One region of the Arthrobacter sp. E44 genome, then DNA from elsewhere that is predicted to be linked to it. Evidence: riboswitches for the same ligand, from Rfam matches in the RefSeq annotation. Region 1 holds a riboswitch; the other holds the start of a gene.
What was found. Region 1 has a riboswitch for thiamine pyrophosphate ahead of thiD (bifunctional hydroxymethylpyrimidine kinase/phosphomethylpyrimidine kinase). Riboswitches for the same ligand answer to the same signal wherever they lie in the genome.
Positions count from the first base shown of each region.

Region 2: another riboswitch for thiamine pyrophosphate. It lies ahead of thiO (glycine oxidase ThiO); the one in region 1 lies ahead of thiD (bifunctional hydroxymethylpyrimidine kinase/phosphomethylpyrimidine kinase).

Region 1 is NZ_JBHDJA010000012.1:58,399-62,473, reverse strand. Features, by position in the region: gene ACETK3_RS12355 (Rne/Rng family ribonuclease) at 1-2,098, shown strand, start outside; TPP riboswitch at 2,274-2,371, shown strand; gene thiD (bifunctional hydroxymethylpyrimidine kinase/phosphomethylpyrimidine kinase) at 2,379-3,899, shown strand.
Region 2 is NZ_JBHDJA010000001.1:138,627-142,701, forward strand. Features, by position in the region: gene ACETK3_RS00630 (DEAD/DEAH box helicase) at 1-146, opposite strand, end outside; gene ACETK3_RS00635 (RNB domain-containing ribonuclease) at 440-1,921, opposite strand; gene thiE (thiamine phosphate synthase) at 1,961-2,710, opposite strand; TPP riboswitch at 2,738-2,857, shown strand; gene thiO (glycine oxidase ThiO) at 2,850-4,075, shown strand, end outside.

The DNA of each region.
Region 1 (4,075 bases):
ATCCAAGACCCAGCAGGACTCGTTGATCGGCAACGTGTACCTGGGCAAGGTCCAGAACGTCCTGCCGTCCATGGAAGCGGCGTTCGTGGACATCGGGCGCGGCCGCAACGCGGTCCTGTACGCCGGCGAGGTCAACTGGGAAGCGGTGAACCTCGAGGGCAAGCAGCGCCGCATCGAAAACGCGCTGAAGTCCGGCGATACCGTCCTGGTCCAGGTCACCAAGGACCCCGTGGGCCACAAGGGTGCCCGCCTCACCAGCCAGATCTCGCTGCCCGGACGCTACCTGGTGTACGTACCCGGCGGGTCCATGACCGGCATCTCCCGCAAGCTGCCCGACGTCGAACGGAACCGCCTCAAGCGCATCCTCAAAGACCGCCTGCCCGAGCACGCCGGCGTCATTGTCCGCACTGCCGCCGAGGGCGCTTCCGAGGAAGAGCTCACGCACGACATCAACAGGCTGCGGGCCCAGTGGGAAGGCATCGAAAGCCAGTCGGCCTCCACCAAGATCCTGGCCCCCGAACTGCTCTACGGCGAACCGGACCTGACCATCAAGGTGGTCCGCGACGTCTTCAACGAGGACTTCTCCAAGCTCATCATCTCGGGCGAGGAAGCCTGGGACACCATCGAGGCCTACGTAACCTACGTGGCCCCGGACCTGGTGGGCCGTCTCGAGAAGTGGACCAAGGACCAGGACATCTTCTCCGCTTGGCGCATCGACGAGCAGATCCACAAGGCCCTCGAACGGAAGGTCTTCCTTCCCTCGGGCGGCTCCCTGGTGATCGATCGCACCGAGGCCATGACCGTGGTGGACGTCAACACCGGCAAGTTCACCGGCAGCGGCGGCAACCTCGAGGAAACTGTCACCAAGAACAACCTCGAAGCTGCCGAGGAAGTGGTACGCCAGCTGCGGCTGCGCGACATCGGCGGCATTATCGTGATCGACTTCATCGACATGGTGCTCGAATCCAACCGCGACCTGGTGCTGCGCCGCCTGGTGGAATGCCTGGGCCGCGACCGGACCAAGCACCAGGTTGCCGAAGTGACCTCTCTCGGCCTGGTCCAGATGACCCGCAAGCGCATGGGCACCGGGCTCCTGGAAGTCTTCGGCGAGCAGTGCGAGGCCTGCGCCGGCCGCGGCGTGGTGACCCACGACGATCCCGTGGAGCACCGCCGGGCCAATGTCGTGGCCGCCGAGCACCACCACGTCCAGCGCAATGACAACCGGCCCGAAGCCCGGCCGGAAGCCCACCGCACCGAAAGCCAGCGGACCGACAACAACCAGCCGGGCGCACGTTCGGAACGAAAGCGGCGGCGCGGACGCAACGGCCAGCAGCCCGAGGCCGCTCCGGCTCCTGCCGTCCAGGTCCACACCGTCCACCCGGACCCTACGGACGCTGAGCGGCATGCCAAGGCAGAAGCAACCCGCCTTGCCCTGGCCAACATCGCCGCTGCTGCCCACGCCGCCCACCTGCACGACGAAGAGGTGGCGGCAACCCGGCAGGTGCCCGCCGCCCCGCCTGCGCCGGCTCCGGCGGAGGAGAAACACGACGCCGACGCCCCCACGCGTCCGGCGGCTGTCCTGACATTCGGTGGCGAGGAAGTCCCGCTTCCGTTCGTGGAGCATGCGGAGGAGCAGCAGCCCAAGCCGGCTCTCACCTTGGACCGGCTCGCTGAAGCGTTCGCCCACCTGGGCCAGCCGGCGTCGTCCGTGGAGGACGCTCCGGCCAGGACCGCGGAGGTGCCGCAGGCAGCCGAACCGTCCGCACCGGCACCGGCCACGCCGGAATCAGGGGCTGAAGCCGGGGGAGCGGAAGCCCGCACCGCGGTGGAAGTTCCAGGCGAAAAGGACTATTCGGACCACACGCTGGAACAGTCCCGGCAGCGCCGTCCGCGGCGCCACCGGGGTGCCAGCCGTGCGCAGGGTGCCGCCAACGAGACCGCCGTCCAGCACCACGAAAACGTCCAGTCGACTGCCGGAGGCCATTCGCACGCGGCCAAGGCCCCGGAAATGGATAAGGCACAGGCCACCGCCGAACCGGGCAAGGCGGCAGCGGAACCGATTATCCTCGGCGTCGGCGTCCCGGCTTCGGAGCTGTAAGCCGGAAGCCCCGGACAGGCAACAAAGACACATTCAGGAGTCCCCGCTTTGTGGACGGTTCCCCGGTGAATGACACGGGGAACAGTCCCAGGGCGGGGACTCCTGCGTGCGGCACCCACCCCTTTGCGGCAGGTGCTGTCACCTTTCCTGGGAATACGCCCCAGCGGCTAGGCTGGAAACCGACACGGGGTGCCGCGCAAAAGGCCGGCTGAGATCCACACCCGTTGAACCTGTCCGGCTAGTACCGGCGAAGGGATGTCTCTTGTCTTCAACCCTTTCCATGCCCCTGCCAGCTGCATTCGATGCACCCATTGAGTTGCCGGCAGGCCGTGACGTTCCACGCGTCCTCTCCATCGCGGGCTCGGACCCGTCAGGCGGAGCGGGCATCCAGGCAGACCTTAAGAGCATCGCCGCGCATGGCGGCTATGGCATGGCCGCCATCACCGCCCTCACAGCCCAGAACACCCAGGGCGTGCAGGCCGTGCACGTTCCTCCGGCCGCTTTCCTGGCCCAGCAGCTGGATGCCGTCAGCGACGACATCAACATCGACGCCGTCAAGATCGGCATGCTGGGTGACAGGGAAGTGATCCGCACTGTGCGCGGCTGGCTCGAAAAGGTGCGTCCCGACGTCGTGGTTCTCGATCCGGTGATGGTTGCCACCAGCGGCGACCGGCTGCTGAAGGAATCGGCGGAAGCGGCACTTCGGGAACTGCTGCCCCTTGCCCACCTCATCACCCCCAACCTGCCCGAGCTTGCCATGCTGATGGGCGCTGCCCCTGCGGAGAGCTGGGATGAGGCGCTGGCCCAGGGCAGGCGCCTGGCCGATGCCACCGGGGCCACAATCCTGGTCAAGGGCGGGCACCTGGCGGGGGAGCGCTGTCCGGACGCTCTGGTCAACACCGCGGGCCTGCTCGGGGAGGAGATAGTGGAAGTCCCGGGACCCCGTATTGCCACCCGCAACAGCCACGGCACGGGATGCTCCCTTTCCTCCGCAATGGCAACCGTGCAGGCACGCCTGGGCGACTGGGAAGCAACACTGCGGACCGTCAAGCCCTGGCTGGCCGGCGCCCTCGAGAACTCGGGCCAGCTGTCAGTGGGCCGGGGGAACGGGCCAGTGCACCACTTCCACCATCTGCGGCCGGCACTGCAGGAAGGCGGCTTCGCGGCCCGGCTATGGACGGAAGCCCAACAGGACCTCGACGACATCTACGCGCTTGACTTCATCCGCGGCCTGGCCGCGGGAGACCTGGCCGAGAAGGACTTCGCCTACTACCTGGCCCAGGACGCCCTTTACCTCAACGGGTACTCCCGCGTTCTGGCCCGCACCAGCGCCCTGGCCCCCTCGGAGGCCGAACAATTGTTCTGGGCAGGATCGGCCCAGAATTGCCTCGAAGTGGAAACGGAACTCCACCGCTCCTGGCTCAGCACACGGCCGGTCCAGGGCGGCCTGGGCCCCGTCACCAAGGCCTACGTTGACCACCTCACAGCAGCATCGGCGTCGGGCAGCTACGCAGTCCTGGCGGCAGCCGTCCTGCCCTGCTTCTGGCTCTACGCCGAGGTGGGCAGGAAGCTGCACTCCCAGTTCCTTTCCAGCTGTGAGCCTGAAGGGCACGCCTACGCGGCGTGGCTGCGCACCTACGCCGACGAGGGCTTCGCCGAAGCCACCCGCCGGGCCATCGCCATCGTGGATGGGGCGGGGCGGAAAGCGTCGGACCATGAAAGAGCAGCGATGGTCACCGCGTTCAAGCAGTCCTGCCGCTTGGAAGTGGAATTCTTCGACGCGCCGAGACTTCATTCCTGACCGCTGCCGGCAGCGCCGCCGCTATGATGGAGTGGCATGGTTGCGGTGCTGCCCGCCGGGTTTGTGGTTACTACCACAGCGGGGCCGCCGGAACCAGCCTCATTTGCGGCCGTGGACGGATTTAGCGTATTCTGGATCTTCGGTGCTTACGCCAACACTTGGGTTATGACCCTGGG
Region 2 (4,075 bases), on a different contig from region 1:
ACGATGTCCGCGCGCACGTTGTAGTCGGCAAAGGACTTCTCCGCGATCTCGTGCGGCGTCTCGTCGGAGATGATGGTTTCTTCCGGCTCGATAGTTTCCGTGCCGGACTCATCGCTGAGGAGCTGGTGGGTATGCAATTCACTCACAGGGGAGTTTCCTTATTCATTTGGGCAATGGCGCTGCCTGCTCAACGGGCCGGCCAAGGCTGGCCGCTCCGGAGCACGCTCAGGCGCGCAAGCGATTCCAGTGGAAGCCGATCGCGGGCTATCTAAATGCTGGCACTGGTGACCAACGGGTAAATCTCAAGATCGCGTAGGGGCGGGCTTGTTGGTTTCAAATCGAGGAAATCAACGACCGGGCATCCAGTTCTACCCTTCAAGTCTAGCCGCATGGGCGTGGAACCACGGTTTCCTCCCGCCCGGGGCGTTCCGCTGGCCCTTTAGGAGACGAGTTCGAAGTGGATCTCCCGCGTGGTGATGTCTGAGGACACCAGCCGGACCCGGACCTTGGTGCCGGACTCCAGCTCGCCGGCGCAGCGCGCCGTCACTGCGGGTTCGGCAATCTGGATGATCCCGGAGCTGCCGTTGCCGTTCTTGCCGTTTTTCCCGTTGCCGTTAGTGTTCCCGTTCTGCGGCTTGGACCCGGAGATCACGATCGCGTCGAACTCCTGCCCGATGTGGTTCAGCAGCAGGGCCGCCTCCACAGTATCCAGGGCCAGGCGTTCCATCCGTGACGCCAGTTGGTCCGAGCCTGCCATGATGCCCGGCAGCAGCGGCAGGGCCTCCCGCGCCCAGCCGGGAACATCGCCGCCGTTGCTCAGGGCCTCGCAGATGACCAGCACGAAGCGGTCCACTAACCGGCGCAGCGGCGCGGTGGTGTGGGCATAGGCAGCGCCGATGGCGGACTGGATCCCATCCTCGGGGACGGTCCCGTCGAAGGCGGTGTAGGAGGCTCCGCGGAACAGCATGCCTGCCGAATGCATGATGGCCAGCTGCCGCGGATCGGTGGGGTCCAGGGACCGCAGATACTCGCCATAGCTGACTTCGCCGTCCCATGGCCTGCCCAGCACCTCGGTCTGCAGGCGAAAATGCTTCAGCGACCGTTCGTCCGGGGCCGGCATGGTGCGCAGGATGCCCACCTTGCCCTCCAGCATGAGCTGCGCCGCCGCCATCCCGGTCATCAGCGAAATCTGCGCGTTCCAGTCCTCCACCGGAAGCTGTGGAACAGCGTCAATCCGGTAGCCGCCGTCGGGCAGCTGGACAATCTCCTGCTCAGGCATGTTCAGGCTTGCACCTTCACGCGCCCGTTCCAGTGCCACCCGCTTCAGGCCCACCTCACGGAGCAGCTGGAGCACGGGCGGGGCGGTCCCGGCGTCGAGGGCTGCCTGGGCGCCCCGGTAGCTGAGCTTGTCGCGGCTGCGGACCCTCGCGCGACGGACGCTGACCGTCAGTACGGTTGCTTCGCCGTCGAGCGTGAAATCCCAGACGAAGGCCGAACACTCCTGGCCGGGCAGCAGGCTCCCGGCCCCTTCGCTGATGACCTCCGGGTGCAGTGGGATCCGGCCGTCAGGAGCGTAGAACGTCTGTCCGCGCCGCCGCGTCTCCGCGTCCAGGGGGCCTCCCGGCGCAACGAAGGCTGGAACATCGGCGATCGCGTACATCACGCGGTAGCCGTCCCCGTCCAATTCAATAAACACTGCCTGGTCCAGGTCCGTGGAGGATGCCGGGTCGATGGTGACAAACTCGACGGCGGTCAGGTCGTAGGACGGCAGCTGCAGCGCCGCAACGGCAGCCAGGGCGTCTTCCACGGCTTCTGCGGGATACGGGCCCGGAAGCTCAAGCTCCGTCCGCAGCAGGCCCAACGCCTCTTCCAAGGCGTTCTTATGGTCGTGGACGTTGGGAGCCAGCCGATGATGTGACACAAAATTCAGCGTAGCCCCAAGTTCCGCGATTAAGCAGGCTCAGGAACCGGCAGCGTCCAGCGCGTCGAGGAGGGAGGCAGCAGCTGCGGCGGGATCAGGGGCTTCGGTGATGGCCCGGACCACCACGATCCTGCGCGCACCCGCCTCCGCCACCTGGCGGACGTTGCCGTGGTCGATGCCGCCGATGGCAAACCAGGGCACCGGGTCCGCAGCCTGCCGTGACGCCTCGGCCGCGTACTTGACCAGTTCGGGACCGACGGCGGCCCTGCCGGGTTTGGTGGGCGTAGCCCAGACAGGGCCCACGCAGAAGTAGTCCAGCCCGGACGGTGCGGCAGTTGCGGCAAGGGCGGCATCCACCTGCTCGGGCGTATGGCTGGAGAGTCCGATGGCGGCGTTGCCGTCGACCAGCGTGCGTGCGGCCGCCAGCGGCAGGTCCTTCTGGCCGATATGGAACACCGGGGCCCCGGAAAGCACGGCGATGTCGGCGCGGTCGTTGACCGCCCACAGCTTGCCGCGCCGCACCGCCACTTCCTTCAGCACAGCCAAAAGGTCCAGTTCCTCGGCTGCCTCGATGGTCTTGTCACGCAGCTGAATGATGTCCACGCCGCCGGCAAAGGCCGCGTCCACGAACTCCGCAAAATCGCCGCGGTCCCGCCGTGCATCGGTGCAGAGATACAGGCGGGCAGCCTTAAGGGCCTCGCTGTCGCGGGCGTTGACAACCTCGGCATTGGCAACTCCGCCGGCCGGAGCGTGGGAACCTGCGGGAAGGGAAGGGGTGGTCGCATTCATGCCTGCAAGCCTAATTCCTCTAAACTGGGGAGGTACTGCGGGAGCCCGCGGCAGCTGTCACAAAGCGCCGGGCTGAGAGGGCGTCAGAGCCGACCGCTTGACCTGATCCGGTTAATGCCGGCGTAGGGAAGGAACCCAGATGCGTACCCCCGGCACCACCCAGCCCTCGTCCGTTGATGCGTCCATTCCCCCCACCCTTCGTGCCGACGTCGCCGTCATTGGCGGGGGAGTGGTGGGACACGGTATCGCCTGGGAACTGCAGCGTTCCGGACGCTCCGTCGTCCTCATTGACGACGCGCCAGGTTCCGGCGCGAGCTGGGCTGCCGCCGGCATGCTGGCCCCCGTGAGCGAACTGCACTACCAGGAGGAGGACCTCCTGGAACTCATGCTGGAGGCATCGTCACGGTGGCCGGCATTCGCGGCCGCCGTCGCCGATGCATCGGGCACGGATTCCGGATACCTCACGACGCCGACACTCGCCGTGGGCGCCGACGCCGCCGACCGCCGCGCCCTGATGGACCTGCGCACAGTTCAACAGGCGAGCGGGCTGTCCGTGGAACCCCTGACCGTCCGGGAGGCCCGCAAACGCGAACCCCTCCTCAGCCCCGCCATCGCCTGCGCCCTCGATACCCCGGGGGACCACCAGGTGGATCCCCGCCGGCTGGTGGCGGCCCTGCGGCTGGCACTGGCCGGCGGCGCCCGCGAAACGCACCACCTCGCCGTGGCAGGGGCAGTGGACGGTTACGCAGTGCCGGAGCGGGCAAGCGGGCTGTTGTGGGAGGACGGCATCGTTACGGGGGTTCGGCTCGCCGGTGGCGGCACCGTCCTGGCAGCGGAAACCGTGGTGGCCAACGGGCTGCAGGCGGGGGCGCTCGCGGACCTCCCCCATGGCCTCGAGCTGCCCCTGCGTCCCGTCCACGGGGACATCCTCCGGCTTGCAGTGCCCGGCCCCCTCCAGCCCCTGGTGACCGCAACGGTGCGGGGACTGGTGCACGGAGTTCCGGTGTACATCGTTCCGCGCCGGGACGGGACCGTGGTGATCGGAGCCACCCAGCGCGAGGACGCCCTGTCCGACGCCGTCAGTGCCGGCGGCGTCTACCAGCTGCTGCGCGATGCCCAGGCGCTGGTGCCCGCCGTCGCCGAGCTCGAACTTCTGGAATGCACGGCCCGGGCCCGCCCGGGAACCCCGGACAATGCGCCGCTGCTGGGAAGGGTGCCGGTGGACCTGGCCTTAAGAAGCGAAGGATCCGCAACGGAAGCCGGTTACGTTCCGGGGCTCATCATCGCCACCGGTTTTTTCCGGCACGGCGTCCTGCTCACACCCGCTGCAGCAGCCATCTGCACGGATCTGCTCGACGGAAAAGC